Regions from separate parts of the Paenibacillus sp. ClWae2A genome, predicted to be linked through region 2. Evidence: predicted binding sites of a transcription regulator. Region 2 holds the regulator's gene; the other holds the start of a gene.
What was found. Region 2 encodes CtsR, which represses protease genes until heat stress. Its sites were predicted from a motif close to ATGGTCAATAAAGGTCAAACA; they were not measured.
Positions count from the first base shown of each region.

Region 1: a site for CtsR is predicted at 1,357-1,377, ahead of clpP (ATP-dependent Clp endopeptidase proteolytic subunit ClpP). Genes of this name have one in related genera too.

Region 1 is NZ_JAULSQ010000012.1:142,249-147,509, reverse strand. It holds gene QVE09_RS25660 (stalk domain-containing protein) at 1-502, shown strand, start outside; gene clpP (ATP-dependent Clp endopeptidase proteolytic subunit ClpP) at 672-1,268, opposite strand; tRNA gene QVE09_RS25650 (tRNA-Arg) at 1,444-1,518, opposite strand; gene QVE09_RS25645 (sugar-binding transcriptional regulator) at 1,945-2,970, shown strand; gene gap (type I glyceraldehyde-3-phosphate dehydrogenase) at 3,077-4,084, shown strand; gene QVE09_RS25635 (phosphoglycerate kinase) at 4,236-5,261, shown strand, end outside.
Region 2 is NZ_JAULSQ010000022.1:57,308-62,568, forward strand. It holds gene QVE09_RS30575 (ATP-dependent Clp protease ATP-binding subunit) at 1-1,956, opposite strand, end outside; gene mcsB (protein-arginine kinase McsB) at 2,141-3,211, opposite strand; gene mcsA (protein-arginine kinase activator protein McsA) at 3,240-3,764, opposite strand; gene QVE09_RS30590 (CtsR family transcriptional regulator) at 3,796-4,257, opposite strand; gene QVE09_RS30595 (GNAT family N-acetyltransferase) at 4,719-5,261, opposite strand, start outside.

The DNA of each region.
Region 1 (5,261 bases), on a different contig from region 2:
GAAAGACGAAGTGGATGCTTATGTAGCTGACTTCAAGAAACAGACATCTGAATTCGGCGGTGCAACAGCCAACCGTCCATATGCATTTGAGAGCTCTTATGTAGTGACGTACAACGAAAAAGGCGTGCTGGGACTCATTACACAACGATATGAGGATTATGCCGGCGCTCATGGTATGACATACCGTACGGGCCACACCTTTGCACTGGACACAGGTAAGGAACTTACGTTAGATGATGTGCTGCAAAATAACAAAACCATGCGTGAGACGTTGGGTAAAAAAGTGGGCGAGCAACTGAAAGCCCGCGGTGGATACCTCGATGGTTATAAAGGGTTAAATAAAGATCAGGATTTCTATGTGACACCAACGGGTGTGGTCGTGTTCTTCCAGCTATATGAGTATACAGCGTACGCAGAGGGATTCCCTGAAATGCCATTTACGTATAAAGAGATTCTCCCTAAAGGTACAGAACCTTTCAGTGATGTAACGGGAACCAAATAACGAATCATTATTATGCACTCTTCGGTTATCTTTCTTATAAAATGAAAAAAAAGAAGCCCTCATCATGATCATGATGAGGGCTTCTTCTCGTATAGACAACACAATTATATGTTGCTGATTACGTTAGGTGTTGATTATGTTAACGCATAGACCGTGGTCTACGTCACACTTAGATGCCTTGGGAACCTACGTTTTCAATAACTTTATCAATGATACCGTAATCGGCAGCTTCAGCAGCACTCATGAAGTAGTCACGATCTGTATCTTTCTCAATCCGCTCCAGCGGTTGACCTGAACGCTCAGAGATGATGCGGTTCAACGTATCACGCATTTTCAGGATGCGGCGAGCACGAATTTCGATGTCGGAAGCTTGACCTTGAGCACCACCAAGTGGTTGGTGAATCATGATCTCACTGTTAGGCAACGCAAAACGTTTACCTTTTGCACCGGCATTCAACAAGAATGCACCCATGGAAGCGGCCATACCTACACAGATGGTAGATACATCCGGTTTGATGAATTGCATTGTATCGTAAATTGCCATACCGGCTGTAATTGATCCGCCTGGGCTGTTGATGTATAAGTGAATGTCTTTCTCCGGATCTTCCGCAGCCAGGAACAACATCTGTGCCATAATGGCATTAGCCACTACGTCATTAACATCGCTACCAAGGAAAATAATACGATCCTTCAGCAATCTGGAGTAGATATCATAGGCGCGCTCACCCCGGTTGCTCTGTTCAACGACCATTGGAATAAAACTCACGTGAAAAACCTCCTTGGAATGTAAATGTTATTGGTCTTTATAATTAAACTGTTACCGTATTACCCACATAATAAACAATTCCAAACAAAAAGTCAAAGAAAGTCAAACTAACTTGCAAAAAAAAGAAACCTTTCCGGTTTCATTGGTTAAATGGGTTATGAGTTGTTAAATAAAATGGCGCGCCCGCCAAGAATCGAACTTGGATCTCAGGCTTCGGAGGCCTACGTCATATCCATTGGACCACGGGCGCACATTATGTGACAGCAATAATGATTATAGCTCATGAAATATTTAATTGCAAGCAGTTCGTTGTGGTATTGGTTTGGATTAACCTAAAAATGATCATGATGAAGAAGAGTGGATAAAGAGTGCATTTAAGTAAATGCTATTAGAGGTTTTGGACATGCCGTATGAAATGTGATTCTGAGCGATATGTAGATGGAATTCATTTGTTTCTTCTATATATAGTATGCGTGAGCTAGTCCTTGATCATGGAAGTCTAGGATTGTGAAAATAGGCGCGTACAAACGCTGAATGCGTGTCGAAATAACACGTTGAAACACTTGCATGTCACGTCAGTTTTAGGTAGAATAGACGTGGGACTTAAAAAGTTAACCCGGGACGTTTTAGGGCCACGAAAGAGAGCTTAGAACGAGAACTTGCGGGAGTGGAAAGCATGCGAACGATTTTAGAAGTACAAAAGCAGCTTCTGCCTGATCTCATGGATATCTTGAAAAAGAGGTATACGATTCTGCAACAGATCATGTTATCGGATGTGATCGGACGGAGGACGTTAGCTAATTCCATGCAGATGACCGAGCGGGTTCTGAGGGCTGAGACCGATCTGTTAAAGGCTCAGGGACTTATTGAAATTGACAGTGCAGGAATGAAGATCAGCGAGGCAGGGTATGATTTGCTGCAGCAGTTAGAGCCCGTAGCCAAAGAGTTGTTCGGATTATCCGAGCTGGAAGAGCGCATCAAGCAAGCCTACGGTCTGCAAAAGGTAGTTGTGGTTCCTGGTGATTCGGACGTTTCTCCATTTGCCAAAAGGGAACTGGGCAGAGCCGGAGCGAAGGCTCTCGGCAATATCATGAGTGACAACGACGTTGTCGCCGTTACTGGCGGATCAACAACGGCCGAAGTCGCAGAGCAACTGACTCCGCCAACATCGCTCAAAGGTGTCTGGTTCGTACCAGCACGGGGTGGACTTGGAGAAAGCCTTGAAATTCAAGCAAATACGATTGCATCCACAATGGCAAAACGGGTAGGAGCTCAGTACAAACTCCTACATGTACCGGATTTGCTTAGTGATCATGCCTATGAATCATTAATTCAGGACCCCAGTGTTCAGGAGATTCTGCAGCTGATTCGGAAATCGCGGATTGTTATTCATGGAATTGGTGATGCCGTGGAGATGGCGACAAGACGGAAACTTGCGACGGAGATTATAGATGAACTTCAGGAGCAAGGAGCCGTATCTGAATCTTTCGGTTATTACTTTAACGATCAGGGTAAGGTGGTACATACCATGCTTACACTGGGTATGCGACTTCAGGATATTGAACGAACCGATGTTGTGATCGGAATTGCAGGTGGCAAAAGCAAAGCTGCTGCCATACATTCCGTGTTGCGATTTGGTCAGGAAGATATTCTGATTATTGATGAGGCTGCTGCCGAAGTCATCGTTGCTGAAATGGAATAAGGGTTTACTTTGCATCACAACTATTGTTGTCTTGACGGACTTCACGGTCTGTCTTGAATATATAAGTTTCATAAAAAATTAATCAAAACTTGGGAGGAACTTACTCATGATTAAAGTAGGTATTAACGGTTTTGGACGTATTGGACGCTTGGCATTCCGCCGTATTCAAAATGTAGAGGGCATTGAAGTAGTAGCAATCAACGACTTGACTGACGCTAAAATGCTGGCTCATTTGCTCAAATATGATACAACTCAAGGTCGCTTCGATGGCGATGTTGAAGTACACGATGGCTTCTTCAAAGTGAACGGCAAAGAAGTTAAAGTATTGGCTAACCGTAACCCGGAAGAACTTCCTTGGGGCGACCTGGGCGTAGATATCGTTCTGGAATGTACTGGTTTCTTCACAACTAAAGAAGCAGCTGAGAAACACTTGAAAGGTGGAGCTAAGAAAGTTGTTATCTCCGCACCAGCTACTGGCGACATGAAAACCATCGTTTACAACGTAAACCATGAAATCCTCGACGGTACTGAAACTGTAATCTCCGGCGCATCTTGCACAACAAACTGCCTGGCACCTATGGCAAAAACACTGCAAGACAAATTCGGAATCGTTCAAGGTTTGATGACTACAATTCACGCTTACACTGGCGACCAAAACACGTTGGATGCTCCACACCCTAAAGGTGACTTCCGTCGTGCTCGCGCAGCAGCTGAAAACATCATCCCTAACACAACGGGTGCTGCTAAAGCAATCGGTCTGGTAATTCCAGAACTGCAAGGTAAATTGGATGGCGCAGCTCAACGTGTACCAGTAGCTACTGGTTCCCTGACTGAGCTTGTAACAGTTCTGGGTAAAAAAGTTACTGCTGAAGAAGTTAACGCAGTAATGAAAGAAGCTTCCGATCCACAAACTTTCGGATACACTGAAGACGAAATCGTATCTTCCGACATCCAAGGTATCACTTTCGGTTCCCTGTTTGATGCAACTCAAACTAAAGTTCTGACTGTTGGCGACCAACAATTGGTTAAAACTGTAGCTTGGTATGACAATGAAATGTCCTACACTGCACAATTGGTTCGCACTTTGGAGCACTTTGCAAAAATGATTAAGTAATATCTGCAATAACATAGAGCGGAAACAGATGCTATATTGTTTCCGCTCTTTATATATCAATATTTTGCAAATTTCTCAAAAACACCAGGATTGACAAGGGATTTCAGCTCTTGATGGGTCCACCAAATACATGGGTGCGGAGGAAATACAGATGAACAAAAAAAGTGTACGCGATATCGAATTGACAGGAAAACGGGCTTTTGTCCGTGTAGATTTCAATGTGCCGCTCGAAGATGGTAAAATTACAGATGACAAACGTATTCGTGCAACGCTTCCTACAATTAACTTCTTGATTGAAAAAGGCGCTAAAGTCATTTTGGCAAGCCACATGGGTCGTCCTAATGGCGAAGTGGTTGAATCCTTGCGTTTGACTCCAGCAGCTGAGCGTTTGTCTGAATTGCTTGGTAAAACAGTTGTTAAAGCTGACGATTCTGTTGGTGACGCTGTTAAAGCTCAAATCGCTGAACTGAACAATGGCGACGTATTGTTGCTTGAAAACGTTCGTTTCCACGCAGGCGAAGAGAAAAACGATCCGGAACTGGCAAAACAATTTGCTGAACTGGCTGACGTTTTCGTTAACGATGCGTTTGGCGCAGCTCACAGAGCACATGCTTCGACTGAAGGGATCGCACACTTGCTTCCAGCAGTGTCCGGTTTGTTGATGGAGAAAGAACTTGAAGTGTTGGGTAAAGCAATCTCCAACCCTGAGCGTCCTTTCACAGCCATCATTGGTGGATCCAAAGTTAAGGACAAAATCGATGTAATTGACAACCTGCTGAACATTGCAGACAACGTAATCATCGGTGGCGGTCTGACTTACACGTTCTTCAAAGCACAAGGACATGAAATTGGACAATCCTTGCTGGATGATTCCAAACTTGATGTTGCTCTCGGTTTTATCGAAAAAGCGAAAAAATTGGGCAAAAACTTCTACCTGCCGGTAGATATCGTAGTGTCTGACGATTTCAGTGCGAAAGCAAACACACAAATCGTTGACATCGATGGTATCCCAGCCGATTGGGAAGGTATCGACATCGGTCCTAAAACACGTGAAATCTATGCTGACGTAATCAAAAACTCCAAATTGGTTGTGTGGAACGGACCAATGGGCGTATTTGAAATCGAGCCATTCTCCCACGGTACTCGTGCAGTAGCAGAAGCTTGCGCTGAGACAGAA
Region 2 (5,261 bases):
CGTATTCCGGAAGTCAACAACGCGACCTTTGGAATCCGTCAGACGACCATCCTCAAGTACTTGCAGCAAGATATTGAATACTTCCGGGTGTGCTTTCTCGATCTCATCGAGCAGGACTACGGAGTATGGTTTGCGACGAACTTTCTCTGTCAGCTGACCACCTTCTTCGTATCCAACATATCCCGGAGGCGCTCCGACGAGTCGGGAAGTCGAATGTTTCTCGCCATACTCGGACATATCAATACGGATTACTGCATTTTCATCACCGAACATCGCTTCAGCCAGAGCACGAGCAAGTTCTGTTTTACCTACCCCAGTAGGACCGAGGAAGATGAATGAACCCATCGGACGTTTTGGATCTTTAAGTCCCGCACGAGCACGACGCACCGCACGACTGACCGATTTCACAGCCTCATCCTGGCCGATGACACGTTCATGCAGAATCGATTCCAGATTCATCAGACGCTGTGTTTCTTCTTCTTTCAGCTTGTTCACCGGAATTCCTGTCCAGTTGGCTACCACTTGTGCGATATCCTCAGGTGTTACTTCGGAATCCGTGCGACCTTGTTTTTCTTTCCATTGGTTCTTCGTTACATCCAGCTCTTCACGGATTTTTTGTTCCGTATCACGCAGAGCGGCTGCTTTTTCGAACTCCTGACTTTGAACTGCTGCGTCTTTTTCCTTACGGATATCTTCCAGACGGCTTTCCAGTTGTTTCAGGTTTGGTGGGATCGTGTAAGAGTTCAATCTTACTTTGGAACCCGCCTCATCAATCAGGTCAATCGCTTTGTCTGGCAGGAAACGGTCTGTAATGTAACGGTCAGACAGTTTAACCGCCTGCACAATCGCTTCGTCCGTAATTTTCACGCGGTGATGCGCCTCATAACGGTCACGCAAGCCGTGCAAGATTTGAATCGCTTCTTCCGGAGAAGGCTGATCTACAGTAATCGGTTGGAAACGACGCTCAAGCGCTGCATCCTTCTCGATGTATTTACGATATTCATCCAGTGTTGTCGCACCGATACATTGCAATTCTCCACGGGCCAGAGCCGGTTTCAAAATGTTAGAAGCATCGATGGCACCTTCAGCTCCGCCTGCGCCAATCAAGGTATGCAATTCATCGATAAACAGGACAATGTTACCTGCTTGGCGAATCTCATCCATGATTTTTTTCAGACGATCTTCGAACTCACCACGATATTTGGTTCCAGCGACTACTGAACCCATATCCAGGGTCATTACACGTTTGTCGCGCAATGTTTCAGGAATCTCATTTGCAATGATTTTTTGTGCAAGGCCTTCAGCAATCGCTGTTTTACCTACACCTGGCTCACCGATCAATACCGGGTTGTTCTTGGTACGACGGCTGAGCACCTGGATGACACGTTCAATTTCTTTACTACGTCCAATGACGGGGTCAAGGTTATTCTCTCTCGCATAAGCCGTGAGGTCACGTGCCAGACTGTCCAGCGTTGGTGTGCTGACATTGGCAGGTGTTCCATTATGACTGGATACAGCTTCACTGCTGCCAAGCAATTGCAGCACTTGTTGACGTGCTTTGTTCAGGCTAATACCCAGGTTATTGAGCACACGTGCTGCAACACCCTCGCCTTCACGAATCAATCCGAGCAGGATATGCTCTGTGCCTACATAGGTGTGGCCCAATTTACGAGCTTCATCCATAGACAGTTCAATTACTTTTTTCGCACGTGGCGTATATGCAATGTTGGTAGGTTGCTCTTGGCCGCGGCCAATCAGCGTTTCTACTTCATCCTGAATTTTTTCCAATCCGAGTCCCAGGCCGATCAGTGCTTTGGCTGCGATGCCTTCGCCTTCACGAATGAGGCCGAGCAAAATATGCTCAGTACCGATGTTATTATGACCGAGACGGACAGCTTCTTCCTGCGCGAGTGCGAGCACCTTTTGGGCCCGTTCCGTAAATCTTCCAAACATCATATCTCCTGCACCTCCATGGTTTTGGATAAAACGAGGTCATGTAATGAAATAACCGTCGTATTCTTCATATCATTTTTGTTTGCAGCCGTGCTGCGAATAAAGTCATTCGGCATTTGTACATGCCTTATTATATAAAAGCCGCAATGCGGCATGAAACCATAATTCAATACAATATCAGGCTAAGCTAGGACTGCTTCGCTGCATTGATCGTATCACGAATCAACTGAGCACGGTAGATGTCACGCTCATCTGTGCGCATATCTTCCCCGAATGTTTTCTGCAAAAATCCCGGCTGTGTCATCACATTCAACTCATTCATTACCGTGATGGACAGTCCATCCAACAAGCCGAGATCCACGCCAAGGCGTACATCCGATAAGCGCTGTGCAGCTTCCTTGGAATCAACAATAGCTGCATGAGACAATATGCCGTAAGAACGCATGACACGATCCGTAATCCGAAGTCTGGAGTCCGTAATTAACCGTTCTCTGGCTGTACGTTCATGACCAATCATCTGTAACACAACACCATGCAGGTTCTCGATGACTTCCTGTTCGGTCTGTCCCAGTGTAATCTGGTTCGAAATCTGGAACAGGTTACCCATCGCCTCACTGCCCTCACCGTATATCCCCCTTACAGTTAATCCCACTTGGGAAACTGCGGTTAAAATACGGCCAATCTGCTGTGTCATCACCAGGGCAGGCAAGTGCATCATAACCGATGCTCTGACACCTGTACCTACATTGGTAGGACAGCTGGTTAAATATCCTCTGCGATCATCAAAAGCATAATCCACGTGCGCTTCAAAAGCATCATCTATTGCGGAAGCTTTCTCCCAGGCTTCTTTCACCTGGAACCCCGGATAGAGGCACTGGATACGAAGATGATCCTCTTCATTAATCATAATACTGACAGACTCATCCTCACTGAGAATAACCGCACCATTCCTGGATTCATTCGCAAGACTTGGACTGATGAGATGTTTCTCCACCAGCACCCGTTTGTCGAGTTCGTCAATATCGATCAGATCCAACGTATGAAAATCCCCAAAGGCATGAACGTCATCGTATTGAAGTACTTCGCTCAGCTTATTCAGCACCTCTTCCGATTGCTCATTGGAAGCCAGCATCGGAAACGGAACATGCTGAAGGTTGCGTGCAATCCGGACACGGCTGCTAATGACGATTTCAGAATCAGCCGCATCACTGCGCATCCAGTCGCTGAGCGCCTTCTCTGTAAAGCGCAGATTAGGCATTACGCATCCCTCCTACTCATGACAAACTTTACTCCTGAGCTATTCCTTTTTCAAGTCCTCTAATCTGGTCACGGATCTGAGCCGCCTCTTCAAATTCCTCTTGTGCGATGCTCTCCTGGAGCTCACGCTTCAGATCAGCAATTTGCCGTTTCACCTTGATGCGACCACCAGCTCGTGCAGGCACTTTGCCTACATGGGACGTATTACCATGAACCCGCTTGAACAAAGGATCCAGACGACTGTCAAAATATTTATAACATGAACTACAGCCGAAGCGTCCTACCTTACTAAATTGTGCGTACGTCATACCACATTCTTCACATTGAAGAGCTTTTGCAGGTGGTGTTCCTGCCGATCCACTTTTGCTGGCTGGATCAAAATCAAGCAAGCCGGACAACAAGTTGTGAATGGAAAACCCACCTGCTGTTCCAGGGATCATTTCCCCTTTTTCACGGGCACATGACTCACAAATATGGAATTCCGTCTTCTCTCCATTAACGATCTTCGTAAAATGAAGTGTTGCCGGACGTTTATTGCATTCTTGGCACAGCATATTGATGTACCTCCTTTGACCCCGATAGTTTTCATTTACCGAGCAAAGATATTAACATCGCCTTCAACATTCTGGCACGAATTTGATCCCGGTAAGGAAGTTTGACTAATATAACCTCTCTAGATACAGCAGATCGCATCAACCCGGCTTCACGCTTGCTCAAGAAGCGTGCTTCTTCCAGCTGATAGATCAGACCTTCGGCAGCTGTCTGCCCGATCTCTTCACCAATACTATGGTGCAAATGATTATGCAGAGCTGATTGGGCCGGTAATTCAATGCGCTGTATGCGAACATAACCACCGCCGCCACGTTTACTCTCTACCAGGTATCCCTTCTCGAGTGTAAAACGTGTGCTGATGACATAATTGATCTGGGAAGGTACACATGAGAATTGATCTGCCAGATCATTACGCTGAATTTCAACCATTCCTTCGGGACTTTCATGCAAAATACTCTTCAGATATCGTTCGATAATATCAGAGATATTACGCATCCAATCATCCTCCACTGTCTGAAACGTTAAGTCAATAAGGACCCACACGCCCCCACAGAGTACACCTTCTCTACCCATTTAACCAATCAGGGAAACAGCGAATCTTGCTTCCACAGGTGTCAACAGGAGAGCGAAGGAAGCACGAAGGTCCTTTAATATTCCCTTGATCCTCTGATGAAATGAATCCCGTATATTGGCGATCAAACATCAGATTGTAGAAAGAAAGCTACTTAAGTATTAAACCTTTAGTTGACTTTGACTTTCTTTGACTTTATATACATTATAGCATATTTTGTGGGTTTGCCAAGTGGGGTCACTATTCATTTTTTACGATTTTACACGAAATATTCCCCAGACACAAAAAAACCTCTCCAAAATTGCTGGAGAAGTCCATTTGTCTTTCAATCACGCCGTATTTCTATATAAGCTAATCAAGTTAAATGGAGCAGTGGGAATAGTCATCAAAAGAAATCGAGTAAATAGGTTTCCCGTTCAGGAATCGCTTGTTCCAAAGCCTTGATTGCTGTGTTCGGTCCATGAATTCTTCCGATTCGTGCCATTTCCGTTGGTCTGCGATATCCCATCAGCACCGCGGTAAGGGATTGAATATCCACCTTAATGGTCTGATCATCAGTAATTGGCTCCGAAGTTTTCCATATGGACGCTGTTCCATTCATCGCTACGTTTAATTGCCATACTCCTTCATTCCACGGGGCGTAAGTATCCTCTACCTGTAGAACAATCTGCACCGGTGAGTCCTGGCTCGCAAATGGATACTGGGATATAAACTGCTCTACACTAACGATACGCGCCATAAAATAAGGTACGATCTCCTGCTGAATCCGTGGGTTATCCAATTGGAAGGCAAGTGTATCACTGGCAGGCGCCTGCAACGTAACTTCCTGGATCATGGAATCATGGTTGGCAATGAAGGTCCACAGTCCTTGCCTAGCCTCTTCATTCAGATAGATGATCTCTTTAATGGTAAACTTATTTTCCTTAAC